4 regions of the Micromonospora sp. NPDC127501 genome follow, and region 2 is predicted to be linked to each of the others. Evidence: riboswitches for the same ligand, from Rfam matches in the RefSeq annotation. Region 2 holds a riboswitch; each other region holds the start of a gene.
The links. Region 2 has a riboswitch for cyclic di-AMP ahead of ABTW72_RS09100 (C39 family peptidase). Riboswitches for the same ligand answer to the same signal wherever they lie in the genome.
Positions count from the first base shown of each region.

Region 1: linked by a shared signal. The riboswitch ahead of ABTW72_RS06050 (C40 family peptidase) and the one ahead of ABTW72_RS09100 (C39 family peptidase) in region 2 are both predicted to bind cyclic di-AMP.
Region 3: linked by a shared signal. The riboswitch ahead of ABTW72_RS18555 (coiled-coil domain-containing protein) and the one ahead of ABTW72_RS09100 (C39 family peptidase) in region 2 are both predicted to bind cyclic di-AMP.
Region 4: linked by a shared signal. The riboswitch ahead of ABTW72_RS22180 (coiled-coil domain-containing protein) and the one ahead of ABTW72_RS09100 (C39 family peptidase) in region 2 are both predicted to bind cyclic di-AMP.

Region 1 is NZ_JBEORJ010000002.1:437,879-445,643, forward strand. Features, by position in the region: gene ABTW72_RS06025 (LD-carboxypeptidase) at 12-950, shown strand; gene ABTW72_RS06030 (2'-5' RNA ligase family protein) at 964-1,533, shown strand; tRNA gene ABTW72_RS06035 (tRNA-Gly) at 1,851-1,924, opposite strand; gene ABTW72_RS06040 (pyridoxamine 5'-phosphate oxidase family protein) at 2,156-2,713, opposite strand; gene dcd (dCTP deaminase) at 2,813-3,391, shown strand; gene ABTW72_RS06050 (C40 family peptidase) at 3,466-4,443, opposite strand; cyclic di-AMP (ydaO/yuaA leader) riboswitch at 4,520-4,655, opposite strand; gene ABTW72_RS06055 (N-acetylmuramoyl-L-alanine amidase) at 4,891-6,873, shown strand; gene ABTW72_RS06060 (C40 family peptidase) at 6,929-7,765, opposite strand, start outside.
Region 2 is NZ_JBEORJ010000003.1:374,844-382,608, reverse strand. Features, by position in the region: gene ABTW72_RS09120 (glycosyltransferase family 2 protein) at 1-439, opposite strand, end outside; gene ABTW72_RS09115 (acyltransferase family protein) at 737-1,972, shown strand; gene ABTW72_RS09110 (hypothetical protein) at 2,065-2,487, shown strand; gene ABTW72_RS09105 (hypothetical protein) at 2,621-3,391, shown strand; cyclic di-AMP (ydaO/yuaA leader) riboswitch at 3,676-3,816, shown strand; gene ABTW72_RS09100 (C39 family peptidase) at 4,050-4,898, shown strand; gene ABTW72_RS09095 (alpha/beta fold hydrolase) at 5,022-5,768, shown strand; gene ABTW72_RS09090 (CDP-glycerol glycerophosphotransferase family protein) at 5,773-7,443, opposite strand; gene ABTW72_RS09085 (D-ribitol-5-phosphate cytidylyltransferase) at 7,477-7,765, opposite strand, start outside.
Region 3 is NZ_JBEORJ010000007.1:207,555-215,319, reverse strand. Features, by position in the region: gene ABTW72_RS18575 (carbonic anhydrase) at 1-586, opposite strand, end outside; gene ABTW72_RS18570 (alpha/beta fold hydrolase) at 756-1,727, shown strand; gene ABTW72_RS18565 (HelD family protein) at 1,835-3,952, shown strand; gene ABTW72_RS18560 (cation diffusion facilitator family transporter) at 4,059-4,976, shown strand; cyclic di-AMP (ydaO/yuaA leader) riboswitch at 5,121-5,252, shown strand; gene ABTW72_RS18555 (coiled-coil domain-containing protein) at 5,258-6,322, shown strand; gene ABTW72_RS18550 (hypothetical protein) at 6,462-6,971, shown strand; gene ABTW72_RS18545 (SRPBCC family protein) at 7,213-7,677, opposite strand.
Region 4 is NZ_JBEORJ010000010.1:35,301-43,065, forward strand. Features, by position in the region: gene ABTW72_RS22175 (carbonic anhydrase) at 1-590, shown strand, start outside; gene ABTW72_RS22180 (coiled-coil domain-containing protein) at 647-1,666, opposite strand; cyclic di-AMP (ydaO/yuaA leader) riboswitch at 1,671-1,801, opposite strand; gene ABTW72_RS22185 (YibE/F family protein) at 1,968-3,338, opposite strand; gene ABTW72_RS22190 (heavy metal translocating P-type ATPase) at 3,701-5,722, shown strand; gene ABTW72_RS22195 (metal-sensitive transcriptional regulator) at 5,729-6,025, opposite strand; gene ABTW72_RS22200 (heavy-metal-associated domain-containing protein) at 6,120-6,329, shown strand; gene ABTW72_RS22205 (DUF8832 domain-containing protein) at 6,343-7,293, shown strand; gene ABTW72_RS22210 (heavy metal translocating P-type ATPase) at 7,306-7,765, shown strand, end outside.

The sequences.
Region 1 (7,765 bases), on a different contig from region 2:
ACGAGCAGGCCATGCGACGGCTTGCCGACCTGACCGGCCTCGTCCCGGTTGAATATCCCACCACCCGCCAGGTGGGCGCGAGCGCGGCAGCGCGGGCGGCGGACATCAACGCCGCCTTCGCGGACCCCCAGGTACGCGGCATTCTCGCCGTCATTGGCGGCGACGACCAGATCACTGTCATCCCCCACCTGGACGCCGACCTGGCCCGAGCCGACCCGAAGCCGTTCCTCGGCACCAGCGACAACACCAATCTGCACCACTGGCTCTGGGGCCTCGGCATCGCCAGCTTCTACGGCGGATCCTCCCAGGTGCACCTCGGCCCCGGGCCTGCCGTCGACGACATCCACGTCCGCTCGCTGCGAGCGGCGTTACTCACCGGGGAGCGGCTGGAGATCACCGACCCGGGTGAGTCCGAGGACATCGGCATCGACTGGGCAGATCCGCAGGCGTTGAAGTCGTTTGGGGAGCGCGAGCCGACGGAGCCGTGGAGTTGGCACGGGCCGTCCCGCGCAGTCACCGGCCCCACCTGGGGTGGCTGCCTGGAAGTCATCCAGTGGATCCTGACAGCGGGACGCTTCCCGTTTCCCCCGGAGGTCCTGCAGGGCGGGGTGCTGATCATCGAGACGTCGGAGGAGCTTCTCCCCGCCCGCGAGGTCGGCTGGATCGTCCGATCGCTGGGTGAGCGCGGTCTTCTCAGCGCCGTCGACGCGGTCCTGGTCGCCCGTCCGCCGGTCTCCGACCACACCCGTCGACCCCCGGCCGCGGATCGGGCACGGCTCCGCGAGCAGCAGCGCGACACGGTCGTCGACGTGGTGACCCGTTACAACCCCGAGGCGGTCGTCTGCGTCGGCATCCCGTTCGGTCACACCAGACCACAGTGGATCCTTCCCCACGGTGGCCCGGTCACCGTGGACGGCGTGGAGCGTCGAGTCTTCGCCGACTACCAGTAGGAGGCCGCAGGGCATGGAACCGACACAGACCGCGCTCATCGTGCCGATACCCGAGGCTGAGGAGGCGGTGGGCCGGTTCCGGGCATCGCTGGACCGAGCCGCCGGGTGGGGCGTGCCAGCGCACGTGACAGTGCTCTACCCGTTCCTGCCTCCGCAGCAGATCGACGAGCATGCCTTGGCCGTGCTGCGTGACACCATCGCCGAGATACCACGGTTCGACGTCGCACTGACGCACGTCGACTGGTTCGGTGACACGGTCGTCTGGCTTGCTCCGCAGCCAGATCGGCCCTTCCGCGACCTCACCGAGGCGGTGTGGCAACGGTTTCCCGATGCACCCCCGTACGCGGGGGCGCACAGCGAGGTGGTGCCGCACCTGACCATCGGTCACGACGCCGCCAAGCCCGTGCTGAGCCACGCCGCGGAAACCATCTCCGCGCACCTGCCGATCAACGCGGCCATCGACACGGTCCGACTCATCGCCGGAACACCTGACGTAAGCCCCTGGCGCACCGTCGGTGAGTTCCCGCTGGGCGCCCGACCACCAACGGCGGCGGGTACGGGGCTCCAGGCGGTTTCGGCATGACCTCCACGCACGGCCGGTGGCCGGATTTCCCCGGAACGCCCGCCCTACAGGACCGGTAAGCAGCCAGGCCGAACGCAGCAGTGCATCGGAGCGCGCCGCGACGAACTCGGCGAAGCCTTCCGGTGGCGCCAGTTCCCGAGGTCGTTGCATGGTGTGTGTACCTCCCACCACTTGAACGCTCTGGGAGGTAGGCGAGGTTAACGCAGGAACGGCCGGGGTTGAGGGGCCTTCAGGGCCTTGTCGGCCGCGAGCGCTGCTGGCCGCAACAGCATCGAAGGCCCTGGCGGGGACTCTCGTCCTGGCCAGGGCCTTCGTGGTGGAGCGGGTGACGGGAATCGAACCCGCACTGTCAGCTTGGGAAGCTGATGTTCTGCCATTGAACTACACCCGCAAGCGGCACCACTGTACCCGAGTCGTCGAGCCCGTGCACCCAGGTCCCCCGCCGACCGCTGCCGTCCGCGTACCGCTCCGCCCGGGTCGACCCCGGGTTGATCCACTCGGCTTTCTGGAAGTCGGGGCATCCGGAGCGTTGGGACACCGCGATTTCATTGAAAGCTAGGTGATCATGCGGGTGCCGGCTCCGTTACGACGGAGCCGGCACCGATGAACCTTCCGGTTGTGGTCAGGCGGCCGTGCACTGGACGTCACGGCTGAGGCGGGTCGGGCGCGCCTGCGGGACGGCGAGGGGCACGGCCCCCGCCGACGGGGCGTTTGGGTCGAGCCAGACCCGAACGGCCGGTCGACCCGGCGCGAGGCCCGGAATGCCCGCGATGTGCTGCTCGCGGCGGGTGAGCATGGCCACGTCGACGGTGAACTCGAAGAGCCTCCAGTCGACCTGCGGCTCGGCCCGGGCGCTGTGCGCCAACTGCGCCACGAGGACCGGATCGGTCACCGGACGGGCGTGCCCCGCCACGTACGCCTCGTCGTCGCTCTCCTCCGCGGGGAAGGAGTGCAACGCGTAACGGCCGTCACGTTCGAGGTCGCGGCGCTTGGGCGAGTCGATGATGAAGCAGAACAGCCCCTCGGCGGTGATGACCGGGGAGACCGGATGGACGCGGGGCCCGCCGTCGGCACGGACCGTGGCCAGATAGCCGAAGCCCGGCCCGTATTGCTGGAGGAGAACGCGGATCCCGTCGGCGAGTCGGGGCTCGTCGGCGGCGAATTCGGACCAGGAAGCCATGTGGGCATTCTATCGAACAAATGTACGAGCAGCGACCTCGACGCGCTGGTCACCGGCACCGAATCCGGCCACTTTCGGCAACGCGGCTATGGTGGTCCGATGCTGCTCTCCGACCGCGACCTGGTCTCCGAGATCAAGGCCGGCACGCTGGGCCTGGAGCCGTTCGAGCCCACTCTGGTCCAACCGTCCAGCATCGACGTCCGACTCGACCGGCTGTTCCGGGTCTTCAACAACCACCTCTACACCCACATCGATCCCGCCATGCAGCAGGACGACCTGACCTCGGCCGTCGAGGTCCCCGACGGCGAGCCGTTCGTGCTGCACCCGGGGGAGTTCGTGCTCGCCTCGACACTGGAGGTCATCTCGCTGGGTGACCAGCTCGCCGGCCGACTGGAGGGCAAGAGCTCCCTGGGCCGGCTCGGGCTGCTCACGCATTCCACCGCCGGTTTCATCGACCCGGGCTTCTCCGGTCACGTGACGCTGGAACTCTCGAACGTGGCGAACCTGCCGATCACCCTGTGGCCGGGCATGAAGATCGGGCAGCTCTGCATCTTCCGGCTCTCCTCGCCGGCCGAGCACCCGTACGGCTCGGTGGTCTACGGCTCGCGCTACCAGGGCCAGCGGGGGCCGACACCCAGCCGCGCCTGGCAGCACTGGCGCACCTGGCCCACCCGCTGAGCTTCAGCCGCCAGGACCGAGACGACGAGGGCCCGCCGCGAGGTGATCGCGACGGGCCCTTCGGTCATCCTGGGTCAGCCTGGACGGCCGTAGCTGTGGATCGGGCCGTCGTCGACCTTCTTCATCTTGACCGGCTGACCGGCCTGCGAGGCGTGCACCACCCAGCCGCCACCGACGTACATGCCGACGTGGTGGATGTCGCTGTAGTAGAAGACCAGGTCGCCGGGGCGCAGGTCGCCCTTGCTGACGTTCTTGGTGACCCGGCTCTGCGCGGCGGCGTTGTGCGGCAGCGACACGCCGGCCTTCGCCCAGGCGGCCAGCATCAGCCCGGAGCAGTCGTACGAGTTCGGGCCCTCGGCACCCCAGACGTAGGGCTTGCCGATCTGCGCGCAGGCGAACTTGACAGCGGTGCCCGCGGCGCCGCCGGGGTAGCTCCCCGGGCAGGGCGCCGGGCGCAGCGGACCGCCCCCGCCGCTGCCGTACACCTTGAGGCGCAGCTTCTGCAGGCGGTCGATCTCGTCGTTGATCTGCTTCTTCTTCGCCGCCAGCTGAGCTTCCGTGCGGGTCAGCTGGGCCACCATCTCGTCCAGCGGCGCCTTCTGCGCGGCCAGCTGGTCGCGCAGGTCGGCCACCTGGCGTACGTCCTTCTGCTGGTTGTGCGCGAAGCGGTCGAGCATTTCGAGCTGGCCGACCACCTCGCTGGGCGACCGGCTGCCCAGCACGGCGTTGACGGTCGAGACGTTCTCACCCTTGTAGGCGCGTACGGCCAGGGCGCTGACCTTGTCCATCGCGGCGTCGACCTGGCGCTCCAGCGGAGTGATCCGGGCGGCCAGCGCGTCGGCCTGCTTGCGCTTCGCGGCGAGGTCGATGCGGGTGGCGTTGTGCCGTTCGATGATCGGTTCGAGCTTGTTCCAGTCGGCGTCGATCTGGCGCTCGATCTCGGCGACGGACGGGTCGGCGTGGGCCGCCGTGGCACTGCCGGTCAGGACGACGGCGACGCCGGCCAGCGCGGCGAGTGCGGTGGTGAAGCGGGACCAGCGTGGGCGCGGCACGATCGACGGCGTGCCGGCTGATGCCGACCGCTCGGACGACGGCCGCGGGGCATGGAGTGCCACCGGGGTTCCGTACTCCTTCTTCCTGACCGCCTACCGGGTTAGCTGACGGGTTCGGGCGGGAAGTCGGCGCCCTACCGCAGTGGCTGCGGATTCACCCCGAGGGACCTGGGTCCCCGGTTCGCTCGGAAACGACTCGGCGGTGTCGGTCCGTTACCGCCCGGGCTGGGCGGAGCTGCTGTCGGGCCGACGAATGACCAGAGTAGAGACGCTTGTTACCGATCCGCAACCCGTGCGGCAGTGACACTCCGTACGGATTGGACGAGGTCACCGACCGTGTGTGAAGAATTCTTTCCGCATGCTTCGATAGATGGAAAGGTATTGACGCGACCTCCCGGACGGCGCGATGGTGACCTGACCTCACTCCGCGAGAATCTAGGGGGTTCGATGCACCATCCAACCCTGTCGACCGGCTGGCGCGCACTGCTCGCCGCCACCGTGGTCGCCGCCGCGACCACGGTGCCACTCTCCAGCGGCCCGGCCGCCGCCGCGCCCACCACCGACCGCCAGCAGCAGTACGCCGCAGCGGCCACCGAGTACGGCGTGCCGGCCGTCGTGCTGCTCGGCGTCTCCTACCTGGAGTCGCGTTGGGACACCAACGCCGGCACACCGAGCACCAGTGGCGGCTACGGCCCGATGCACCTGACCGACGCGCGGCACGTGGCCGCCCTACCCGGGCGCGGCCACCACGACGCCGGCGCCGAGGACCCACGCGGCGACGACTCCCGTCCCGCCCGGGTGCCCGCGACCCGGCCGGTCGAGGCACCCGCGCCGTCCACCGCCGCGTTGCAGACCGTGGACGCCGCCGCCACGCTGACCGGCACCACCCCCGAGGCACTGCGCACCGACACGGGCCTCAACATCCGGGGTGGGGCCGCGCTGCTGAGCGCGTACCAGAGGGAGCTGGGCGCGCCGGTGGGCGCGGACACCGACCCGGCGGCCTGGTACGGCGCGGTGGCCCGTTACTCGGGCGCGGACAGCGCCGACGCCGCAGCGGCCTTCGCCGACGAGGTCTTCACGACCATCGGCGCGGGCGAAGCCCGGGTGACCGACGACGGCCAGCGTGTCACCCTGCCAGCCCGCGTGGTGCGGCCCGAGCGTTCCTGGTTGGACCGGCTGGGCCTGCGCCGCCTGGCCCGCCCGGACGGGGTGGAGTGCCCGCGCACCATCTCCTGCGAATGGATCCCGGCGCCCTACGAGGCGTTCGGCGACGGCGACTACGGCAACCACGACCTCTCCGACCGGCCCGCACGGCAGAAGATCGAGTACATCGTCATCCACGACACCGAGGCGAGCTGGGCGACGACCCTGAAACTCGTCCAGGACCCGACCTACGTGAGCTGGCACTACTCGCTGCGCTCGGTCGACGGGCACATCGCGCAGCACGTGAAGACCAAGGACGTCGGCTGGCACGCCGGCAACTGGTACGTCAACGCGAAGTCGATCGGGTTGGAACACGAGGGCTTCGCGGCGCAGGGCACCTGGTACACCGAGGCGATGTACCGGACCTCGGCGAAGCTGGTCCGGCACCTGGCGCTGCGGCTGGGCATCCCACTGGACCGCCAGCACATCATCGGGCACGACAACGTGCCCGGCACCATCGCCTCGACAGTGCGGGGAATGCACTGGGATCCGGGCCCGTACTGGGACTGGACGCACTACTTCGACCTGCTGCACGCCCCTCGACTGGACACCGGCACCCCGGCCACCGGAATGGTCCGGATCGACCCGGACTACACCACCAACCAGCCGGCGTTCACCGACTGCGTCACCCCGGGCGTGCCCTGTGCGCCACGCGGCTCCTCGGCGGTGGTGCTACGCAGCGCACCGTCCGCGGACGCGCCGCTGGTCAACGACATCGCGCTCCGCCCGGACGGCAGCCCGAACACGATGGTCGTGTCGGACCACGGGGCCCGGGCGTCCGCCGGGCAGACGTACGCGCTGGCCGGACGGCAGGGCGACTGGACGGCGATCTGGTACCTCGGGCAGCGGGCCTGGTTCCACAACCCGGCGTCCGCGCCGACCGCCAGCTGGACCGTCGGCGTCGTGGCCACGCCGAAGCCCGGACGGACCACCGTTCCGGTCTACGGACGGGCGTACCCGGAGCAGTCCGCGTACCCGGAAGGGGTGCCCTACCAGGCGATCTCGCCGCTCCAGTACACCCTGGCCGCCGGGCAGCGGTACGCCGTCGGCGCGGTGCTGGCCGGCGAGTACTACCGGGCCAGCACGTTCGACGGCTCCTCACCTGGCGACTGGACGGTGATCCGCGGCAAGAACCGGTACGCGCAGATCCAGTTCGGCCACCGGATCATGTACGTCGACCTCGCCGACGTGCAGCTGTTGCCGTCCCCGGTGGGCGCTCCCCGCTGAGAACCACGACGGCCCCCGGTCGGTGACCGGGGGCCGTCGTGTCGCGCGAGGTGGATCAGCCGGGTCTGCGGAACCCGGCGACGGGCATGGTGTTGATGCTGGACACCTGCACCGGCTTACCGGCGCGGGGCGCGTGCACCATCTGGTTGTTACCCAGATACAGCCCGACATGACTCAGACCGGAGAAGAAGAAGACCAGGTCACCGGGGCGGGCATCGCCTCGCGAGATGGCCTTGCCCTCGTTCCACTGGTCACCGGTGTGGTGCGTGAGGTAGATCCCGGCCGCCTTGTAGGCGTACTGGGTCAGCCCCGAGCAGTCGAACGAGTTCGGCCCGGTGGCACCCCAGACGTACGGCTTGCCGACCTTGCCGCAGGCGGTCCTGATCGCGGTACGGGCCGCCGCGCTGACCACCCCGTTGATGGTCGGGCAGGCCGCGGTCACCACCGTCGTCTTGGGCATCGACGCCTCGAGCTGCTTGATCTCGGCATCGATCTGCTTCTTCTTGGCCGCCAGCTCGTTCTGCTGCTTGGTCTGGGTGACGATCAGCGCGTCCAGCTTCTGCTTCTCGCCGTCGTACTTGGCCCGCACGGCCAGCACACCCTCGACCTCCTTGCGCTCCTGCGAAGCGAGCCGGTCGAGGATGGTGAGCTGCTCGGTGAGCGTGTCCGGCTTGGCACTGACCAGCAGCGCGCCGATGTCGTGCGACGGGCCGGAGATGTAGTAGCGGGAGGCGAGGTCGCCGACCCGGTTGAGCGCCAGCTCGCTCTGCAGCGCCAGCGGCTCGATCTTCTTCTGGAGGTTCGCCGACTTCTGCCGGTTGACCTTCAGCTGCGCCCGGACCTTGTTGTACTGCTCGATGGTGGGCTCCAACTGCTCCCACTTCTTGTCGAT
Region 2 (7,765 bases):
GGGGGCTGCTCGCGTCGACCTCCCGCCGGCCGTCCTCGTGCACCCGCAGGTGGTCGAGCATCAGCACGTCGGGCTGGTGCTGGCGCAGCCGGTCCAGCACCGCCGCGATCGTGCCCGGTGGCAACCAGTCGTCGCTGTCGACGAACCAGACGTACCGGCCGGTGGCCACGTCGAGCCCGGCGTTGCGGGCCAGCCCCAGACCCACGTTGCTGCTCAGGTGCACGACCCGCACGCCGTCGCGGCTGACCGCGTACGAGCGGAGCATGTCGCCGCAGCCGTCCGGGGAGGCGTCGTCGACGGCGATCAGCTCGACCGCGTCCGAATCGCCGGCCGGGATGTCGGCCCGGATCGACTCGAGGCACTGGTACAGGTACGCCTCGACGCCGTACACGGGCACGACGATGCTCAGCAGCGGTGCGTGCGTCGGCTCATTGACCACGTCCGCCACCTTCGACGACCCGGGTGGCCGGCCCCGGAACCTGACGTTGCCGCCGATGGTGGACTCTCTGAACTCCCGCCCAGCGGAAGGTTAACGCCGGCCAATGGGCGGTTTCCGGCCCGGGGACCGCGGGCTCGTGGGGCGGGTGGGATGCGTCCGGTTCACCCGGGAGTGACCCGGTAGGGTGCCTCGGTGCGGCCCTGCCGGGTCGTCGTGGGCGTCGCCGTCGCGCCGTCCGACGCCGCGACAGGAGGCTACGAGCGTGCTGGTGACCCTGCCGAGCGCCGGGATCCCGGCATGACGAGCGTCGCCGCGACGTCGGCCGCCCGGCCCGCACCCGCCCCGCCCCGGCTGCCCTCGCTGACCGGGCTGCGGTGGATCGCCGCGCTGCTGGTCTTCGGCTTTCACGCCGGCACCATGCGGATCATCGCCGAGCCGGACTACAAGGCCGTCATCGACGCGCTGTTCACCCTCGGCCTCTCCGGGGTGCAGTTCTTCTTCATCCTCAGCGGGTTCGTGCTCGTCTGGTCGGCCCGCGAGGGGGACTCCCGGCTCACCTTCTGGCGGCGACGGATCGCCAAGATCTACCCGAACCACCTGGTGCTGTTCGCGGCGACGCTGGTGGTCGCCTGGTGGTTCGCCGACCCGGTTTTGCCGGCGGCCGCGTTGGAGAACCTGCTGCTGTTGCAGGCGTGGGACCCCCGGCCCGGCTGGTTCTACAGCATCAACACCGTCAGCTGGTCGCTGTCCTGCGAGTTCTTCTTCTACCTCTGTCTGCCGCTGGCGCTGCCACTGCTGCGCCGGGCCCGGCCGAAGCTGCTCTGGGCGCTGATCGTCGCGCTGCCGCTGCTGATCCTCGCGCTCTGGCCGGCGCAGGAGTTGGTGCCGGAGGTGAGCCGCTGGTGGTTCACCCAGATCTTCCCGCCGGTGCGGTCGCTGGAGTTCTGGTTGGGCGCGGTGGCGGCCGAGTTGATGCGCCGAGGGCTCTGGCGCGGTCCCGGACTGACAGTGGCCAGCGGGGTGTTCCTGGTCACCTGGGTGGCGGCCGCACAGTGGATCCGCGCCGAGCTGTGGACCACGCTGCTCGCGGTCGCGTACCTGTTGGTGATCACCGCGGCTGCGGACGCGGACGTGCGGGGTCGGCGCTCGCCGTGGCGGTCCCGGCCGGTGGTCTGGCTCGGTGAGGTCTCGTTCGCCTTCTACCTGGTGCACGTGCTGGTGATGACCAGCGTGCTGCGCTGGAGCGGCACCTGGGGGGTCGGCTTCGCGGGCTGGCGTGGCCCGGCCGTGGTGCTCGGCTTCCTGGCGGCGAACCTGATCCTCGCCGGGCTGCTGCACCGCTTCGTCGAAACCCCGATGATGCGCCGGCTCGCGCCGCGCCGTGCGGCCCGTCCGGTGCCCGTCCCCCGACAACGGGTGGCCGGCGACGACGACGCACGAAACCCCGCGAGCAGCGCCCGCGGCGAGGTCGACGGACCTGCCGAGGAGGTCGGTCGGGCCGGCGGTCGATCAACGTACGTCGACCTGCGCTGACAACGTCCACCCTGGTCAACGGGGTCGGCGCGGCGTGATCCGACACGCCCGTGGTCGGTGCGCCCGGGTCAGCGCGACGGTAGCGTGGGGATGTGCTTCCGGTCGCGCTCACCTGTCCGCTGTGGTGGGTGGCGCGCTGGGCGACTCGGGTGCTGACCAGCCTCGCCGTCGTCGCGGCCCTGGCGCTCGGCGCAGGCCCGGCCACGGCCGCCACGCCGACACCCGGCCCGGTGCCGACGTCGAGCGCGGTGCCGGCCTCGGTCGCCGTCGGGTCGTTGGCGGCCTGCTACCGGCGCGGCGAGGCACACAGTGCGGCCCGCCCGGCCCCGGCGATGCCACCGGAGGCCGCCGAGGAATCGGTCCCGGCATGGTCGGTCGACACGCTGATGGCGCTCCCTGGCGATCAGGGCACCATCGCGGCCGGCGTGCTGCCGGTCGGCGCGGCCGAATCTGACCGGCTGCCTCTCGTCGACGCAGCGGACGGTCGGGCTTCCCGGGCCCCACCCGCGCGCTGAGCCACCGGGACGACCGTCCCGACACCGCGCCCTGTCGACCCACCCGCTCCCTGACCCGCCGACCCGTGGCCCGCCGTGGCCCGCCGGTCGGCGCGGCTTCCCATCGCACTGCTCTCTCCCCGAGGTGCCGACCATGGAGACCGTCGTCTTCTACCAGTTCGTGACCGAGGTGCCGCAGGCCGCCGCCATCTGGTCGACGCTGTTCCTGCTGACCCTGGGCCTGCTCGCCGTGCTGGCCGCGCGCCCCGAACGGGACCGGCCCACCGACGATGCGCTCCCGGCCGGGCCCACTGCCCGGGAGCTGGCCGCCGCCGAGGCCGTCGACCTGCGCCGCTACGCCGAGGAGGTGGCCGTCGCCGCAGCCGGCGCGACCACCACCGCCAAGCGCCGGCGTGCCGCCTGGCTGACTGCTCAGGAGCAACTGGAACAGGCCTGGATCGGGTACGACGAGGCGGACACCGCCGCGCGTCGCTTCGCCGGCGCCGGGGCGCTGCCCACCCCGCAGACCCCGCACACCCCCGCCGAGTACGCCGCCCGGGAACGCTATCTGCACCGGGCGGCGATGGCGGCGTACTGGCGGGGCGACCTGACCATGGCGCAGCTCGGCGACGTGTTCGGGCACCGGCGCGGCTGGGATCCCCGGCGACACCCGGTCGAGCAGGAGGTGCTGATCAGCCGGGTGGTCCGGGATGCGCGGCTGGCCGACTACCAGGTGGCCGCCGACCGTGAGCGGGCCGCCTGGCGCGACGCGGAGTTGGCCGCCGAGTCGGCTCGTGCCCTCGCCGAGGAGGCGTACGCGGCGGCGGCCCGGCTCCGCCCGACCCTGGTGCCAGCGCGCCGCACGGTGGCCGGGGCGTTGCGTCCCGCCGTCGTGGCACGGTGGCGCCCGGCCCGGGTGGGTTGAGCCCAATCCGTGATGTGAGGCCGGTCACCTGATCGCGAAATGGGACGGCCGGCGCGATCGGCGGGATTGTTCCCGCGATTGTGGCCGCGTTTTTTGCGGCCTGTCCGGTTGTCGCCCGCAGGCGTCGCCGTAACCGGTTGTCCCATCGAGTCACGTCATCGGTAATACGCGCAGAAATTGTCGCGCCAATTGGGGTTTACGCAGGTGAACCTGGCTTGGCAGGGCGTTGAGACGCCAGTAGTGTCGTCCCGTCCGGTGCGGTAACCGATCGCAAGACGCGACGCCGCATCGACCCGCTTAATCGTGATCAACGAACCGGGGACCCACCAGTAAGTCCGGGGTGAATCCGCGAGCCACGGCCCGCGGTAGGGCGTCTTCCCGCCCGAATCCGTCAGCTAACCCGGTAGGCGGTGTCGGAAGGAGTCCCATCCTCGTGCAGCACCTTTCCACCCCTCGGTTGTTCCCCCGCCTCCACGGCGCGGCGATGCACCCGCTCATTCGTCGCGTGACGGTGAGCTGACCCTCCGGGTCATCGCCTTCCCCGCCCGGCCGCGCCGGGCGTTCCCCTGAGCGGTTCACCATCCGCGGACCCCTGTCCGCGCGCTGGCGCCTGCCCGGATACCGGTCCGGCACCGGTGTGCCGCTCTCCCCCCGATCCGTGGAGGACCCCGTGAAGCACACCCTGCAGCGTCAGCTCCGCCGCCTCGCCACCGAGCGCCCGTACCAGATCGTCGCCGCCTCCGCCGCGGCCCTCGCGATCGCCACCACCACCGGCGCCCTGCTCACCACTGCCGACGACGCCCCGGCCGGCCAGCGCAGCGCGACCACGGTCGCCGAGATGCGCAGTGACGTCGCCGCCTCCCGCGGCGAGGCACGGGACGCGTCCCCCTCGGCCAGCGCCACGTCGACCACGGCCGCCCCGGCCACCAGCGCCGCGTCGCCCGCTGCCAAGGCCAGCAGCAACCCCGACCTGACCCGGAAGCCGGAGCGGCCGAAGCCGCCGGCGACCAAGGTGCTCGACTACGACTACGAGGCGCAGAACACCTACTACAACTGCGGCCCGGCGGCCACCCGGAACGCGCTCAGCGCCGCCGGCGTCGACCGCACCCAGGAGGAGCTCGGCGCCGAGCTGGGCACCACCGAGATGGGCACCAACTCGGCCGAGGACACCACCCGGGTGCTCAACGCCGAGGTGAAGGGCTCCCCGTACCGGACCCGGATGTTCCCCGGCGCGCCCAGCCCGGCCCAGATGGACCGCCTCCAGGCCGACGTGGTGAAGGCCATCACCGACGGCCGGGGCGTGGTGGCCAACGTCGTCGGAGACGCCACCGACACCGACGGCGGCTGGCACTCCTACGGCGGCGGGCACTACATCGCCGTCGTGGGCTACAAGGACAACGGTCGCACCGTGCGGATCGCCGACTCGGCGAACCCGGCCGACCCGTCGTACTGGATCACCACGATCGACCTGGCCAACTGGATCACCAGCCGGGGCTACTCCGCCTGACCCGGGCACGCTGACCGCCGCGGGCGCCGTCCCCCACAAGGGGCCGGCGCCCGCAGCGGTTGTCCGCGCGGTCCGTCATCGACGGCTCTCGTACCCGACCGTGAACCGTGGGAGACTGCGGCCGTGGTGGAGAAGACGGGTGGTCACGCCGGCCGCAGGCCGGTCCTGCTGCTGCTGCACGGCATGGGAGCAACCGGGGACGTGTGGTTGCCCTGGGCGCCGTACCTCGAGCAGCACTGGCCCGGACGATGGCTGGCACCGGACCTCGCCGGTCACGGCTGGGCGTCGCCGCTGCCGTCGTACTCCTTCGCGGGCTTCGCCCAGCAGATCGCGCAGGCCCTCGCCCCCGACGACCGGCTGGTCGTGCTCGGACACTCGCTGGGTGGGGTGGTCGGCCTGGCGCTCGCCGCCCGTGACGCCGGTGCGCCGGTGGACGCGGTGGTCGGGCTGGGCATCAAGGCGCTCTGGTCACCCGCTGAGCTGACCCGCGCCGCCGAGGTCGCCGCCCGCCCCGTGAGCTGGTTCGCCAGCCGCACCGAGGCGGCTCGCCGCTACCTGCGGGTGTCCGGGCTGGCCGGCCTGGTCTCGCCGGACCACCCGGTGGTGGACGCCGGGCTGCGCCAGGTCGACGGCCGGTGGCGCCTCGCCATGGACCCGACCGCCTTCGCCGTCGGCGAACCCGACCTGGCGGCGCTTCTGGCGGCAACCGACGTGCCGGTGGTGCTGGCGCGCGGGGAGAACGATCCGATGGTCACCGACGAACAGCTCAAGGAGTACGGCGTACCGGTCGCCACGCTTCCCGGTCTCGGGCACAACGCGCACGTGGAGGACCCGGCAGCGGTGCTGGCGCTGCTCGACCCGTACCGCTGAGCGGCTACGCCGGTGTGGACGCGGTCAGTGTCTCGGCCGGTGCCAGCTCCCGGCGGGCGGCGGTCAGGAACGCCTCGGCGTACGCCTCGGCCGGGAAGTCACCCAGGTAGCGGCGGCGGGTGGCCCAGCGGGCCTCGGCCAGCGGGTCGGTGTCCAGCAGGTCGGTCAGCACCGCGTCCACGTTGGACATGTCCCGGCGCAGCACGTAACCCGACCCGGCCAGTGGGAACCGCTCCACGAACCGGTCGCCCTGGTCGCCCATGTCGGTGACCGCGTACGGCTTGCCGGAGTAGAGGAAGTCCGAGATCACGCCGGACACGTCGGAGACCAGCGCGTCGGCGGAGTTGACGCACTCGGTCAGGCTCAGCTGCCGAGCCGCCGCGCCGACCACATGCTGGCGGCCGGTGCGGGCCCGGTCGGCGACGAGCAGCTCGGTCAGGCGGCCCAGTTGGCGGGCCGACGCCGGGTTCTGCGTGGTGTACGGGTGGGCCCGCAGGATCACCGTCGCGCCGCGCTCCAACAGCCGGCGCAGCAGGCCTTCGGCCACCGGAAGCGAGCAGTAGTCGGCGTCGGCGTGGTGCCCGGTCCAGGTCGGCGTGTAGAGCACCGTCGGGTGCGCCAACCCTCGCGCGGGCTCCGGGCGTACCTCGATCGACTCGACCTGTGGGCGACCCACCACCACGAACTTGTCCGCCGGGATCTGTACTCCGGCGCGGGCGTACCGGTCGATCGCCGCCTGCCCGGCCACGAAGATCCGGTCGAAGATCCCCGACACCGGGTTGGCGCTCGGCGCCTTGTCGCTGTCGCCGTGGTGCAGCTGGATGTGCGTGAGCTGGGTGAACCGGACACAGTGGCTGTTCTTCGCACCGTGGTTGACGTAGAACGCCGCCCGCAGGCTCGGCACCAACGCCTGGTCCATCGCCCCCAGGGTGGGGCAGTAGACCACCGGTGCGTCGGTGGCCGCCGCGATCGGGGCCAGGAACTCCGGCTCACGCAACACGACCAGGAACGGCCGCCCGATCCGTTCCAGGTACGGCAACCACATGGTGACCTGGTATTCCGAGCCGGGAGGCGCGGAGAAGTAGAGCAGGAACTCCGGCTGGTGCCGGCGCAGCGCGGCGGCCACCGACCCGCCGCCGGCCCTCGGCCGGAACCGCCGTCGGGCCAGGTCCAGCGCGACCGCACCGGCGCCCGCGCCGACCAGCAGGCTGGCGGCCAGCGCCACGCCGGCCGGCAGGGCGAGCGCTGCGGCGAGCGCCAGGGCGGCGAGCAGCCCGAGCAGGGCCGTGCCGAGCCGGTCGGCGATCAGCGGCGTCCAGGCGCGTACCGGCAGGTTGGCCGCCCGGATCTCCAGGCCGCCGGCGGTGCGTAGCGGGCCCACCAGCAGCACCAGCCCCAGCAGGACCAGCCCGGTGGCGACCAGCGCGAGGTTGAGCCCGTCGTCCAGCCGCCGGGAGTAACCGACCAGGACCGCCGCGGCGATCAACGCGGTCTCCGCCACCAGGTCGGCGCCCGGCCGGATCCGTTGCTCGGCGGCCGAGGCGGCCAGCGCGGCGACGGCCAACGCCAGCCCCCACCCGGTGGCGCCGGTGAGCGCCAGCACGACAAAGGCCAGCACGGCCAACCCGGTGGTCAGGCACCGGGCGGCCAGCTTTCGGACCAGGTCGCCGCGCATGTCGCTCCGTTCGTGGTTCCGCAGCCGTCGGCGTCAGTTCGCGGACGTCGCGCCGGCCGGCGTCTCGACCCGACCCGACCCGGACTGCGCCGGCACGCTCGGCGTGGGCCCGTCACCGGGCGCCCGGCGTACGTCGATCACCTGGCCGGTCAGATCGGAGATCAGCACGTCCAGCGACGACTGGGCGACGGCCTCCGCGGCGAGCAGGGTGTGCTCCGGCTCCTCGCCGAAGGCCCGCGTCCGCATCGGGGTGGCGGTGCGCTCCGGGTTGATGCAGTTGACGCGGACACCGACGTCGGCCCACTCGTCGGCGAGCGCCTGG
Region 3 (7,765 bases), on a different contig from region 2:
GGTCGTAGAGGCCGCCGACCACGGCCACCCGGCCGGCGGCCACCGGCCCGGCCAGCAGATCGTCCTCGCGCAGGGTGCGCACCGTACGCCGGACGTGCCGGCGGATCGCCAGCGGCTGCACCGCCGGATCGTCCAGCCCGGCCTCGGTGACCGCCGGGGCGATCTCGTCCACCAGGTGCGCCAGCGACCCGCCGGGACGCTGCCCGGTGCGCAGCGCCTCCACCGTGGCCTGCACCGCGCCGCACCGCTCGTGGCCGAGGACCATCACCAGCGGTACGCCGAGCTGGCCGACCACGTACTCGATCGAGCCGCGGACCGCGCGATCGAGCACGTGCCCCCCGGTACGGATCACGCAGATCGCGCCGAAGGTCTGGTCGAAGATCGCCTCCAACGGCACCCGGGAGTCGATGCAGCCCAGCACCACGGCGTACGGCTGCTGGTCGCCGGAGGCCGCGGCGGCGGCCGTGACGTCGTGCCCGTGCACCGGCTGGCCGCTGACGAACCGCCGGTTGCCGGCGAGCAGGTCGGCCAGCGCGGCGCGGGGCGTACCGCCGGCCTGCCGCCCCTGCCCCGACGTCGCACCCATGGGCGCTCGCGACGACCCCATGCCGTTCAGCTTGGCCCGCCGCCGTCCGGCACGGGCGAGGTCGGGAATGTTCGCCACGGCGCGATTGGCGTGGTGTCATGGCGGGTAGCCGGTGTTACCGCCGGGTATCCCGGTGCTGGTGGTACTGGGCGGCCCTGGGGAGGTGGCGATGCCGGAGCGGTTCGAGGTCGGTCTGCCGGACGGTGTACGGCTCAACGTCGAGGCGACGGGTCCGACGGACGCCCAGGTCACCGCCATCCTGCTGCACGGCTGGACGCTGGACGGGCGCGCCTGGCACCGGCAGGTCGACGCGCTCACGGCACCGCCGTTCGGCGGTGCCGTGAGGGTGGTCGCCTACGACGCGCGCGGGCACGGCCGGTCCAGTTGCATGGCGCTGCCCACTGCCACCCTGGCCCAGTTGGGTGACGACCTGGCCGCGGTGATCGACGCGGTCGCGCCGACCGGCCCGGTGGTGCTGGTCGGGCACTCGATGGGCGGCATGACGATCATGGAGTACGCCCACCGCCACCCTGCGCACTTCGCCGCCCGTACCGCCGGCCTGGTCTTCGTCTCGACCACCGCCGAGGGGCACACGCACACCGTCTACGGGCTCTCGCCGCGGATCGCCCGGTTGATCCGGCTGGCCGAGACGACCGGCGCCGGCGTGCTGGCCCGGTGTGGCTCGTGGCGCGCGCCCCGGGCACTGCTGAACGCGCTGCAACCGAGCATCCGGTGGATGCTCTTCGGTGACCGCTGCGAGCCGGCCGACATCCGCCTGGTGACGTCGGCGGTCGCGCGAGCCTCGCTGCGCTCGATCGGCGGGTTCCGCGCCTCCATCGGCACCCAGCACCGACTGGACACCCTCGCCGCGTTGGCCCACCTGCCGGCCGCCGCCCTGGTCGGCGACCGGGACCGGCTGACCCCACCGCCGTGCGCCGAGTCGATCGCGGCGGCCCTGCCGGCCACCGAGCTGACCGTCTGCCCGGGTGCCGGGCACATGCTGATGATGGAACGTCCCGACGAGGTCAACGCCTCGCTCACCGGCGTGGTGCGGCGGGTGCTCGCCGAATCGCCGCCGGCCCACCGTGGCGCATCGCCGCCGGCTCGCCGTGGCGCGGCCCCCGCCGAGACGGGTGTCTGAGCACGTTCGCGCACCTCGGGCGCGGCGGGTCGGGCCCGGGGCCGTACCCTTCTCGGTTGGCCCGCGCGGTTCCCGCCGCCTGCCGGCGACCTCTGAAGGAGCGTGCGTTGACCGACCAAACCGGCCTGGAGCAGGAGATCGCCGTCGAGCAACGACACCTCGACCGGGTGTACGCCCGACTGGCCGAGCTGCGGCGGTCGGCTGTCCGCGCCGAGCGTGACGGCTACCGGATGGCCCGGGTGGGCACGCACGGTGCCCTGGTCGAGCGCGACGCGATGGTCTTCCACGCCGCGCAGCGGCGGCACACCCTGGACGCCGAGCACGAGGGGCTGGTCTTCGGCCGCCTGGACCTGCGCGACCGTCAGGTGCTGCACGTCGGGCGACTGGGGATCCGCGACGAGAACGCCGTCACGCTCGTCGTCGACTGGCGCGCGCCGGCCGCCGCCGCGTTCTACCAGGCCACCCCGGCGCAGCCACTGGACGTGGTGCGGCGCCGTACCATCCAGTCCCGCGCCGAGCGGGTCACCCGGATCGAGGACGACCTGCTGGACCCGACGGCCGCCCCGGAGGGGATGACGGTCGTCGGTGACGGCGCGTTGCTGGCCACCCTGTCCAAGGCCACCGGCCGGGGCATGCGTGACATCGTGGCGACCATCCAGCGGGAGCAGGACGAGGCGATCCGCTCGCCCGGCTCCGGGGTGACGATCGTCGCGGGCGGCCCCGGCACCGGCAAGACCGCTGTTGCCCTGCACCGCGCCGCGTTCCTGCTGTACTCCGACCGCAGCCGCTACGCCGGCGGCGGCATCCTGGTGGTGGGGCCGTCGTCGGTCTTCGTCGAGTACATCGGCTCCGTGCTGCCGTCGCTCGGTGAGGACACCGCGACCCTGCACTCACTGGGCACCCTCTTCCCGGGGATGACCGCCACCCGCCCCGACCCGCCCGAGGTGGCGGCGGTGAAGGGCTCGCTGCGGATGCGCCGGGTGCTGGAGCGGGCGGCCCGCGACGCGGTGCCGGGCGGCCCGGGTGAGCTGCGGCTGCTCTACCGCGGCACGCTGCTGCGACTGGACCGGGCCGCGCTGGACCGGATCCGGGACCGCGCGCTGCAACGCGGCGCACGACGCAACGAGGTGCGCCGAGCTGGTTTCGACGGGGTGTTCGCCGCGCTCTGGGCGCAGGCCCGTGAGCTGAGCAGCGGTCGACTGCCGGTGCAACCGGCCTTCGAGGCGGAGATCGCCGAGCGGTCGGAGTTCCGGGAGTTCCTCAAGGCGTGGTGGCCTCGGCTGCACCCCCGGCACGTGCTCGGCTGGCTGGCGCAGCCGGACCGGCTGCGTCGGTACGCCGGGGGAATCCTCTCCTCGGCGGAGATCCGGCTGCTCAACGCCGCGTACCGAAACCTGGACTCGGCCGGGCTGACCATCGCCGACGTGGCGCTGCTGGACGAGTTGGACGCGCTGCTCGGTAAGCCCGCGCAGCCGGCCCGTGCGCGACGCGATCCGTTCCAGCTCGCCGGTGGCGTCCGTGAGCTGAGCACCCTCGGTGAACGTCAGCGGGCCGCCCGCGCGGCGGCCCGGGAGCGTCCGGAGGACTACCGGGAGTACGCGCACGTGGTGGTGGACGAGGCACAGGACGTCTCGCCGATGCAGTGGCGGATGATCGGTCGACGCGGCCGACTGGCCTCCTGGACCGTGGTGGGCGACCCCGCGCAGACCGCGTGGACCGGCGATCCGGAGGAGCTGACCCGAGCCCGCGACCAGGCGCTGGGCCGGCGCAAGCGACACGATTTCACGCTGACCACCAACTACCGAAACTCGGCGGAGATCTTCGCGGTGGCGGCGGCGGAGATCCGTCGGCTCTACCCGGACCTGCCGCTGCCGACCGCCGTGCGCTCCACCGGGGTCGAGCCGGTGGAGCTGGTGGTGCCCGCGACGGGGTTGGAGACCGCGACAGTGGAGGCCGCCGCCGGTCTGCTGGCCGAGGTGGAGGGCACGGTCGGGGTGATCACGCCGGTCCCCCGCCGGGACGAGGTCGCCGGGTGGCTGGGCGCGCTCGGCGCGCCGAGGTTGCAGGTGGTGACCAGCCTCGAGGCCAAGGGCATGGAGTACGACGGGGTGGTGCTGGTCGCCCCGAGCGAGATCCGGGCGGATCCGGGCGCCGGGGTGCGCACCCTGTACGTGGCGCTCTCCCGAGCCACCCAGCGGCTCACCACCATCGACCCGACCGGCTGACGTGTGCGGACTGCCCTCAGCGGAAGGCCCCGCCCGTACACTTGCACACATAGCGATGTGAGCATACATTTGACCGGGTCCCGACCAGCGGCGGAAGGTGGTTCTCGTGGGCGCAGGTCATGACCACCACCATGGGTCCGTCGCCAATGCCGCACACCAGCACCGAGGTCGACTCTGGGCGGCGTTCGGGTTGCTCGCCACCCTGATGGTGGTCGAGGCGGTGGTCGCCCTGCACACCGGCTCGCTCGCCCTGCTCTCCGACGCGGGGCACATGTTCACCGACGTGCTCGGCATCGGGATGGCGCTCGCCGCCATCACGGCGACAAGGCGGGCCACCGGCGACCCGCAGCGCACCTTCGGGCTCTACCGGCTCGAGGTGCTCGCCGCGCTGGCCAACGCGGTCCTGCTCTCCGGCGTCGCGATCTACGTGGTGATCGAGGCGATCCGCCGTTTCGGCGACCCGCACCAGGTCATCGCCGGCCCGATGCTCGCGGTGGCCGTGCTCGGCCTGCTCGCGAACATCGCCGCCTTCGCGCTGCTGCGCGCCGGAGTCCGGGAGAGCATCAACCTCCAGGGCGCCTACCTGGAGGTGCTCGGTGACCTGCTCGGCTCGCTCGGCGTCATCGGCGCGGCGCTGCTCATCACCGTCACCGACTGGTGGTGGGCCGACCCCCTGGTCGCGGTCGCCATCGGCGTGTTCATCCTGCCGCGCACCTGGCGGCTGGCCCGCGCCGCCATCCGCATCCTGGTGCAGGCCGCCCCGGAGCACCTCCAGGTGACGGCCGTGCACGACCGGCTCGCCGCCGTCCCCGGTGTCGTCGAGGTGCACGACCTGCACGTCTGGACGCTCACCTCGGGGATGGAGGTGGCCTCCGCCCACCTGACCATGGCACCCGGCGCGGAGGTCGGTGCGGTGCTCACCGCGGCGCGTACGGCCCTGCACGACGACTTCCGCATCGAGCACGCGACGTTGCAGATCGAGCCCGGCGCCGCTTCCGGAGCGTGTGGCTCCATCGAGTGGTGACGGGGGTTTTCACAGCCTTCCTCCGCTTTTGCCGTAATTTTCCGTGGTGTCGCACGCACCGTCCGTCACATTGGCTGCAGCGGCCCCATTGGCACCGGTAGGCTCGGTCCCGGCCTCCACCAGGCGGCGCCCTCCCGGCGCCGGTGGCGGTCGCCGCCTAATCGCCCAACTGGGCGAACCGGGGAACCATGTTCCTGGGGTGTATCCGCGTCAGCGGTAGGGATCTTCCGTCCCGAACCCGTCAGCTAACCCGGTCGGCGGCTGACGGAAGGACATGCGCAGTGGCACCAGCACGACCACCCGCCGCCCGACTGGCGGCCCTGATCGTCGCGATGTTCGCCCTCGGCGTCGCGCTTCCGGCCGGCACCGCCTCGGCCGCTCCCCCGACCGGCCTGCGGGCCGCCGCACCCGACTCCGACGAGGAGGGCGGCACCCCGGCGTTGCGGGCCCAACTCGAGGCGGCCAGCAAGGGCTACCTGGACGCGAAGCGCGCCCTGGACACCTCCATTCAGCGGCAGAAGCAGCTCGCCACCCAGCTGAAGACCATCGAGGTCGAGATCGACCAGCGCAACGGCAAGGTCGGCGAGATCGCCGAAGTGGCCTACCGCACTGGCCGGCTCGGCGCGATGTCGGCGCTGCTCAACAGCAACACCCCGGAAGGCTTCATGGACCGGGCGGCCGCGCTGGACGCGGTGGCGGCCAACGAGGACCGGGTGTTGCGCGACCTCCTGGACAGCAAGGACAAGGCCAACCGCACCCGGGTCGCCCTGGACGGCGAGATCAACGAGCAGCGCAAGCAGGTCGCGGTGATGGCCAAGCGCAAGGAGCAGGCCGAACGGGCCCTGACCGTGGCCACCACACCCAAGCCGCAGACCACCGCCGACACCAGCTCCAACCGGGGCACCTCCAGCGCCAACGCGACGGCCGCGCCGCGCAACTCCGACGGCTCCTGGCCCTCCGAGTCGTGCAGCGTCAACGACCCCACCCCGGCCAACGGCTGCATCACCCCCCGCACCCTGCACGCGCTCAACCAGGCCAAGGCCGCGGGATTCACCAGGTACGTCTCGTGCCACCGCCCCAGCGGCTCGGGTGAACACCCGAAGGGCCGGGCCTGCGACTTCGCGGCGCAGAAGGGCGGCTTCGGCGGTAACGCCACCGGCGGCGACAAGACGTACGGCAACAACCTGGCCGCGTACTTCATCCGCAACGCGGACCGGCTCGCCGTGCTCTACGTGATCTGGTACAGGCAGATCTGGCTGCCCAGCAGCGGGTGGAAGTCGTACAGCGGGGCGCACGGCACCCCGTCGACCGACCACACCAACCACGTACACCTGTCGGTCTACTGACCCACGCAGTCGTGATGCCTGTGAGTCGTGATGGCTCACAGGCATCACGTGCGTCCGGGCCGGGCTACGTCGCCGGGCGTACCCCTGATGTCGTCGCTCGTCGGACGACCCGGCCGCCGTCCGCGGGCAGCATCGCGGTATGCCTAGGATCCGACCCACCACCCGCAAGGCGCTGCTCACCCTGCACCTCGTCACCTCGCTCGGCTGGCTCGGCGCCGACCTGGTGCTGCTCACCCTCGGCATCGCCGTGCAGCGGGGGGCCGACCCGGCGGTGGTCTATCCGGTCACGGCCCTGGTCGGCACGGTGCTGTTCGCGCCGCTGAGCGTTCTGGTCTGGCTGATCGGAGTCGCCAGCTCGCTGCTCACCCCGTGGGGCCTGCTGCGCCACCGCTGGGTGCTGGTCAAGCTCGTGCTCACCACGGTGATGGTCGGGCTGGTGCTGTTCCTGCTCACCCCGAACCTGCGGCACGCTGGAGCGGTCGGCGGCGCCCTGCCCGCACGAGATCGCGCCGACCTGGTCATCGCGCCGGCGGTGTCGACCAGCCTGATGATCATCGCGACGGTGCTGTCCACCTACAAGCCGTGGGGCAGGCGTCCCGCCGCCCGACCCGCCCACACGAGCCGCGACCGCGCTGTAACCACGAAGTAGGCGTCGCCGCCGGTGCACGCGGGGAGCAGGTCAAAGCCGTCGCGCTGAGCGCAAGAGCCTTGCCCTGCCCCGCGATCTTGCACTTACTGTCCCGACAGATGGGGCATCCCGCTGATATTGACAACCGAAACTGCAAGATCGACGCAGCGGGCGCGCTCTGCCTGCTGAACGGCAGTGACACCCAGGTCCTGAGCACGATGGTGCAGCGCCAGCGCCGAACGCGGGGCGGCGCGGGGGCGGGTCAGGTGGGCGGGGGGTTGCCGGTGCGGTCCAGGGCGGCGCCCAGCCGGGTGGCGAGGGCGAGGTGAGCGGCCTGGGCCTGGCGGAACGCGTAGCGGAACAGCGGCCTCGGCGCGGTCAGGGTGATCTCGACGTCGATGCGGACCAGGCCGTCCGGCTCGGCGCGTAGTCGGGTGTGGTTTCGCACCGTGGTGGCCGGCCACTGGCGGGCGACCATGACGATCTCGTCGGCCTCGCTGATCAGCACGTCCGCGTGGTAGGTGGTCCGGAAGCGCAGCGGACCGGCCGCCAACCGGTCGTTGATCGTGTAGCTGGCCTGGGCGCCGGGCCGGGGCGGCACCCGGCGAACCCGGACGATCAGCGGATGCAACTCGCCCTGCCGGGTCAGGTTGCTGAGCAACGCTGCCGCCTCGGCGGGTGAGCACCGGGCCTGGACGGTGTAGCTGAAGGTACCGCTGCTGAGCACACCGTCTCCCGCCGTCGTTGGTCGCCCGATCGTCTCGTACCGATGTCTGGCTGGCAACGCCCCGGGCCCTCAGCGCCGCGCCGGACCG
Region 4 (7,765 bases), on a different contig from region 2:
AGGACGCCGGGCACCGGGCCGCCGTGGCCGACGGGCAACACCCGTTCGCGGTGATCGTCGGCTGCTCCGACTCGCGACTGGCCGCCGAGATCATCTTCGACCGGGGCCTGGGCGACCTGTTCGTGGTTCGCACCGCCGGGCACACCACCGGCCCCGAGGTGCTCGGCAGCGTCGAGTACGCGGTGACCGTCCTCGGCACCCCGCTGGTGGTGGTGCTCGGCCACGACTCGTGCGGTGCGGTGCAGGCCGCCCGGGAGTCCGCCGCGACCGGTACCGCGCCGAGTGGCCATCTGCGCGCGGTGGTCGACGCCGTGCTGCCCAGCCTGCGTCGGGCCGCGGCCGAGGGCGTGGACGACATCGACGGCATCGTCGACGTCCACATCGCCCAGACCGTCGAGACGTTGCTCGGGCAGTCGCCCGTGCTGGCCGACGCGGTGGCGCGGGGGCGGTGCGCGGTGGTGGGGGTGTCCTACCGGCTGGCCGCCGGAGCGGTGCGCCCGGTGGCCGCCGTACCGGCCGACCTCGCGACGTTGGCGACCCCGGCCGGATCGCCCGGGTCGACCGACTCGGCCGCGGCTGCCACGGTCTGACGCGACGAGGGCCGCTCCGCGTCACGCGGAACGGCCCTCGACGGGGATCGTGCGGGTCAGAGCAGCGACATGTGGACGTGGTCGGTGTGGTTCGACGGCCCGCTGTACGAACTCCAGCCGGTGGCCGGGAACCAGATCTGCCGGTTCCAGATCACGTAGTAGATGCCGAGCCGGTCGGCGTTACGGATGAGGAACGCGGCGACGTTGTTGCCGTACGTCCGGGTGTCGTTGTTGTGCCACGGGGAGAACCCGCTCTTCTGTAGCGACCAGTCGCAGGCGCGGCCCTTCGGGTGCTCCCACGGCCCGCCGGGGCGGTAGCAGCCGACGAACCGGTTGAAGCCGGCCGCCTTGACCTCCTTGTACGCGTGCAGCGTGCGCGGCGTGATGCAGCCCGACGTGGTGGGGTCGTTCTCGCTGCACGACTGGGGCTTCCAGTCACCGTCGGCCGTGCGACCCGGGCCGATCTTCGCGACCTTGGAGGTGGCGTCCACCAGGCCGCCGGTGAAACCCTTGCCGCCGACGAGGGAGAGCGCCTTGTCGGCCTCGCTCTTGCGCTTGGCCATCAGGGCGGTCTGCTTCTGCTGCTCGCGGACCTCGGTGTCGAGGGCCAGCTTGGCCTGCTCGGCGCGGGCCTTCACCTCGTTGACCTCGGAGAGCTTCTTCTCGTTGACCATGTTCATCTCGTCGAGCATCCCGGCGCGCCGGACGAACGAGTCGGGAGCTTCGCTCTCCAGCAGCATCGCGACAGCGCCGATCCGGCCGGTCCGGTACGCCTGGGCGGCGATCTGCCCGACCTGCGGGGCCAACGCGTCCAGGTCGGCCTTGGCCCTGTCGACCTCCGCGGCCAACTCGGCCTGGCGCTTCTTGGACTTGTCCAGCTTGGACTTTGCGGCGGAGTAGTCGCGGTTGGCCTGTTCGATGACGTCGTTGAGCAGCTTGGGCTCGCCGTCCTCCTCGTGCCCGGAGGGTGTGGGATTCGTCGGGGCGGCGTGCGCCGGGAGCGGCCCGGCGAGCACGGTCAGTGCGGCGATCACGGCCACCACGGGTGTCATCCAGCGGCGTAGGGGTGCCGTCACAATGTTCCCTTCCGTCGACCGCCGACCGGGTTAGCTGACGGGTTCGGGGCGGAAGTGGCCCCTACCGCTGACGCGGATTCACCCCAGGTACCTGGGTCCCCGGCTCGCCGGTTGGCGATTGGGCGGTGGCACCGCAGGCGCCGCTTCGCGCCTTCATCGGTGACCGGCAGCGAGGTTACCCGAGAGTCGACCGGGTGAGCTACGCCTGGATGCCGACCAAAAGCGTCATTTCGCCATAGCGTTGAGTGACCAGTGACGCGGTTCTCAGGGTGGATGCCCGATCTGGTCACGCTGAGGAGTGTCACCATGCCGTATCCGTGCTCCTGTTCGACTTCGGCCACCGGTCGGTGGCCTCGGATGGGGGTGCGGTCCGCGTCCGGCCCGGCTCGTCGGAGCCGGCCGTTCGCGGTGAGCTGAGTGCGGCCAGTGCCTCGCTGCGGTCCGGCTGGGGCCGGGGCGCGGGAGCGTCGGTGGACGCCTCTGCAGCGTTACGCCCGGCAGCGCTCACCACCGCGGCCAACCCGGTGGTCAACGGAACGGCGGCGATCAGACCGAGGGTGGCGACCGCGCTGCGGACGATCTCCTGCGCGAGGAACTCACTGGTGAGGATCTGCCCGATCGGCCGCGAGTCGGCGGTGAGCAGGAGCAGCAGGGGCAGTGACGCACCCGCGTACGCCAGCACGATGGTGTTGACAGTGGAGGCGATGTGCGCGCGGCCGACCCGGGTGGCGGCGCGGTACAGCTGCAACCGGGTCAGCCCGGGGTTGGCGTTCGCCAGTTCGGTGACGGTGGCCGCCTGGGTGACCGTCACGTCGTCGAGCACCCCGAGCGATCCGATGATGATCCCGGCGAGCAGCAGACCGTGCAGGTCCACGTCGCCCTGGAACATCGACAGGGTGGTGGCGTCTTCGCTGCCGAAGCCGGTGAGGTGGGTCGCGGCCGTGGCGATGGTGGCGAGCACGCCGGTCAGCACCAGACTGCCGAGGGTGCCGAGCACCGCGACCGAGGTCTGTGCGGTGACCCCGTGGGTCAGATAGAGCACCACGAACATGATCAGGGCCGCGCCGACCACCGCCACCAGCAGCGGTGACCTGCCGGCGCTGATGCCCGGCAGCACGAAGGTGAGCAGGATGGCGAAGCTGGCGGCCAGCCCGGCGAGCGCGGCCAGACCTCGCCACCGACCGAACGCGACGATGGCGGCCGCGAAGATCACCGCCAGCCACACCATCGGGGTGCCGCGTTGGTGCTCGGCGATGTTCCAGTTGCTGGTGGTGGGATCGGTCGGGTCGGCCAGTTCGACCAGGATGACCTCGTCGCCGACCTCGACCCGGGGTGCCCCGGGTCCGTCGGGCACCGGTGTCCGTACCTGCTGGCCGGCGGTCGGCCCGTCGTCCACCCGGACGTCGACGGTGCCGCACCGCCCATCGCCGACCCTCGGTGTGCCCTCGGGGACCGATGGCACCGACGGGCACGGCTCGCTCACCACCCGGGTGACGGTGCCGGGGTAGCGCGGCACGTCCGCACCACCGTCGGTCTGCGGTGAACCACCGCGCGGCCAGAGCAGCACCGCGGCCAGCACCGTGGCGACGAAGAGGGGTACCACCGTCACGACGAGGATCCGTCGCACCCGTGGTGGGGCGGACGGAGCACTGTGGGTGTGGTCGGAACCCAAGGCGAGACTCCCAACGATCCGGTGCGGGATACGGGTCAGCGGGCCGGGCGGTTCACCGTTGCGGTGGAAACGCGACGGACGGCGGGGCGGATCGCTGCCTGACGACCGCTTGATCACGGACGGTCAGTGCTCGGCCCGGTCGGCCGGGAGCGACGCCACGACGTGGCGGCGCCGGTGCCCGACTGTGCAGCGGCATTCGGAGGGCCATCGTGGGAGATGCTAACCAGCCCTCCTGGGGGTTGCAGGTCGTGGCGGAGTGTCGGGCGGCCGAACCGCTCGCGTGGCGCTCTCCGGGGCGGCATGTTGGAGCCATGCCCGCCTCGTCACCGCCCGATCCGGACCGACCGCGACGCGCCGAACCCATGCCGCACGACAAGCACGCCGGGCACGACAAGCACGCCGGGCACGATCCGGCGATGTTCCGCCGCCGGTTCTGGGTCTGCCTGGTGTTGACCGTCCCGGTGGTGCTGACGAGTCGTCTCGTGTCCGATCAGCTGGGCCTCGCCGGGGACGACGGCGTCCCCGGTCAGGCCTGGGTGGGGCCGGTGCTCGGCTCGGTGGTGTTCTGGTGGGGTGGGTGGCCGTTCCTGGTCGGTGCGGTTCGGGAGGTGCGGGACCGGGCGCCCGGGATGATGCTGCTGGTCGCGATGGCGATCACCGTCGCGTACGCCGCGTCCCTGGCGACCAGCGTCGGCGCCTTCGACCTGGACTTCTGGTGGGAGTTGGCCGCGCTGGTCACCATCATGCTGCTCGGGCACTGGCAGGAGATGAAGGCCATCGGGCAGGCTCGGGGAGCGCTGGCGGCGCTGGCCGCGCTGTTGCCGGACGAGGCCGAACGGGTGGCGGCGGACGGGCGGGTCGAGGCGGTGCCGGTGACCGGTCTGCGGATCGGCGACGTGGTGCTGGTCCGGCCGGGGGGTCGGGTGCCGGCGGACGGCCGGGTCGTCGAGGGCGGCGCTGAGCTGGACGAGTCGATGATCACCGGGGAGTCGCGGCCGGTCGCCCGGTCGACGGGCGATCGGGTGGTGGCCGGCACCGTCGCCACCGACTCGGTGATCCGGGTGCGCGTCGAGGCGTTGGGTGAGCAGACCGCCCTCGCCGGCATCCAGCGGATGGTCGCGCAGGCCCAGGCTTCCGGTGGACGGGCCCAACTGTTGGCCGACCGGTTCGCCGCTGCGCTGTTCTACCTGGCCACCGGCACCGCCGTGCTGACCGTGGTGGTCTGGACCGCGCTCGGTCAGCCGGACGAGGCGGTGGTTCGTGCGGTCACCGTCCTGGTGATCGCCTGCCCGCACGCGCTGGGTCTCGCCATCCCGCTGGTCGTCGCGCTCTCCACCGCGCTCGCCGCACGGTCCGGGATTCTGGTCAAGGACCGGTTGGCCCTGGAGCGGATGCGGACCGTCGGCGCGGTGCTCTTCGACAAGACCGGCACGCTGACCCGGGGCGAGCACGGGGTGACCGACCTGGTGACGGCGTCCGGCGTCGAGCGGGACGAGGTGCTGCGGCTCGCGGCCGGTGTCGAGTCGGAGAGCGAGCATCCGTTGGCTCGGGCGATCGTGGCGGCGGCCGGGCGCGCCGGTCCGGCCCGGGCGGCCGGGTTCCGGGCGCTGCCGGGCCGCGGTGTGAAAGCGACAATCGACGGTACGGAGTTCGCGGTGGGCGGGCCGGCGCTGCTGCGGGAGCTGGGCCTTCCGCTCCCGGCGGAGTTGGAGGCCGCGACCGGGCGGTGGTCGGCGCGGGGTGCCGCGGTGTTGCACCTGGTGCGGCTGCCGGACGCCGTGCTCGGCGCGTTCGCGTTGACCGACGAGGTGCGTCCGGAGGCCCGGCGCGCCGTCGACGAGTTGCGTGCCGAGGGTGTCCGCACCATCGCCATGATCACCGGTGACGCCCGGTCGGTGGCCGAGGCGGTCGCCGCCGACCTCGGCTTCCGACCTAGCGTCGACGAGGTCTTTGCCGAGGTGCTGCCGGCGGAGAAGGACGACCGGGTGGCCGAGCTCCAGCGGCGGGGGTTGGTCGTGGCGATGGTCGGTGACGGGGTGAACGACGCGCCGGCGCTGGCCCGGGCGGACGTGGGCATCGCGATCGGCGCGGGCACCGATGTGGCCATCGAGTCCGCCGGGGTGGTGCTGGCATCCTCGGACCCGCGCGGGGTGGGGGCCGTGGTCCGGCTGTCCCGGGCGTCGTACCGGAAGATGCGACAGAATCTGGCCTGGGCGGCCGGCTACAACGTGGTGGCGCTGCCGCTGGCCGCCGGGGTGCTGGCCTGGGCCGGGGTGGCGTTGAGCCCGGCGCTGGCCGCGGTGCTGATGTCGGCGTCCACCATCGTGGTGGCGCTCAACGCGCAGTTGCTGCGCCGGGTCCGTCTCGACCCCGCGCCGGACTGAGCGCGGTCAGCCGCGCTTCATGAGCCGACCGACCGCTGCCATCATCTCGGTGGCCATCTCGTCGGCCCGACCCTCGGCGGCGCCCTCGTGCATGCAGTGCCGGGCGTGCCCGTCGAGCAGCCCGAGGGCCACCTTGTCGAGGGCGGCCTGGATCGCGGAGATCTGGGTGAGCACGTCGATGCAGTAGCGGTCGTCGTCGACCATCTTCTCGATGCCCCGGACCTGCCCCTCGACGCGGCGGAGCCGCGCGAGCAGCTGGTCCTTGCTGGCGGTGTATCCGCGGATCGGAGTGGGTGCGGTCATGTCGACAAGGATAGCGTACCCCCAGGGGGTATGGTACGGTCGGTTCTGTTGAGATACCCCCACGGGGTACCGGTACCGCGAAGGAGACGATCCAATGGTCAACACGACGTACCAGGTCCAGGGCATGACCTGCGGGCACTGCGTGAGCGCGGTGAGCGCCGAGGTCAGCGCCATCGAAGGGGTGCGCGACGTCCAGGTCGACCTCGCGGCCGGCCGGGTCACCGTCAGCAGCGATCAGCCGCTGGACACCGCTGTGGTCCGAGCCGCGGTCGACGAGGCCGGCTACGACCTCGTCGACGCGTGATCGGCGGGCCGGCGTGCGTACCGTGACGAGACTGGCCGGGTTCGCCGTCGGCCTGGCGGCGGTCTTCGGCGCGACCTACGGGATCGGCAGGGTCGTCGACCCCGCCCCGGTCACCGAGAGCCGACACGACGATGCCGCCACCGCCCCGACGGCGGAGGAGCGGGGCGGGACGGGCGACCGGCTTCCCGGCGGGCTGCTCGTCTCCGAGCGCGGCTACACCCTCGAACTGGCCGCCGCCCCGGCCGGCGAGTTCGCCTTCCGGATCGCCGGTCCGGACGGCCGCCCGGTCACCCGGTACGACGTGGCGCACGACAAGCAGATGCACCTGATCGTCGCCCGTCGGGACCTCTCCGGCTTCCGTCACGTCCACCCGGAGTTGGCCCCGGACGGCACCTGGCGGGTCGACACCCCGCTGGCCGGCCCCGGGCAGTGGCGGGCGTTCGCCGACTTCACGCCGACCGGGGGTGAGCCGCTGACCCTCGGCGTGGACGTGACAGTCCCCGGCGAGTTGACCGAACGGCCGTTGCCCGCCCCGGCGACCAGCACCACCGTCGACGGCTACACGGTCACCCTGACCGGAGCGCCGCAGCCCGGCCGCACGTCGTCGCTGACGCTGACCATCAGCCGGGACGGGCAGCCGGTCACCGACCTGGAGCCCTACCTGGGCGCGTACGGGCATCTGGTGGCACTACGTCGGGGCAATCTGGCGTACCTGCACGTGCACCCGGACGGAACGCCCGGCGATGGGCGCACCCGGCCCGGTCCGGCCGTCACCTTCCTCGCCGAGGTGCCCTCGGCCGGCAGCTACCGGCTCTACCTCGACTTCCAACACGGCGGGCGGGTGCACACCGCCGAGTTCACAGTGGTCGCCGGCGTCGCCCCGACCGGAGAGGCACCCACTCCGAGCGGACCCGCACCGACCGGCGGGACCGACCACGGCACCCCCGGGCACGGACACAACTGACGGGACCAGACGATGACCACCACCAGCAGACCGCTGCCCGAGGCGCCGAACCGGATCGAACTGGCGATCGGCGGGATGACCTGCGCCGCGTGCGCCGCCCGGATCGAGAAGAAGCTCAACCGGATGGACGGGGTGAGCGCCACCGTCAACTACGCCACCGAGAAGGCGACCGTCCGGTACGCCGACGGCGTCACGCCGGACGACCTGATCGGGACCGTGCAGAAGACCGGTTACACCGCGGCGCTGCCGGCCCCGCCCAGCGCGGAACCCCCGGTGGACCCGTTGCGGGGACCGCGTACCCGGCTGTGGGTGTCGGTGGCCCTGAGCGTGCCGGTGGTCCTGCTGGCCATGGTCCCGGCCTGGCAGTTCGACTACTGGCAATGGTTGTCGCTGACCCTGGCCGCCCCGGTGGTGGTCTGGGGTGGGCTGCCGTTCCACCGGGCCGCCTGGACCAACCTGCGGCACGGCGCGG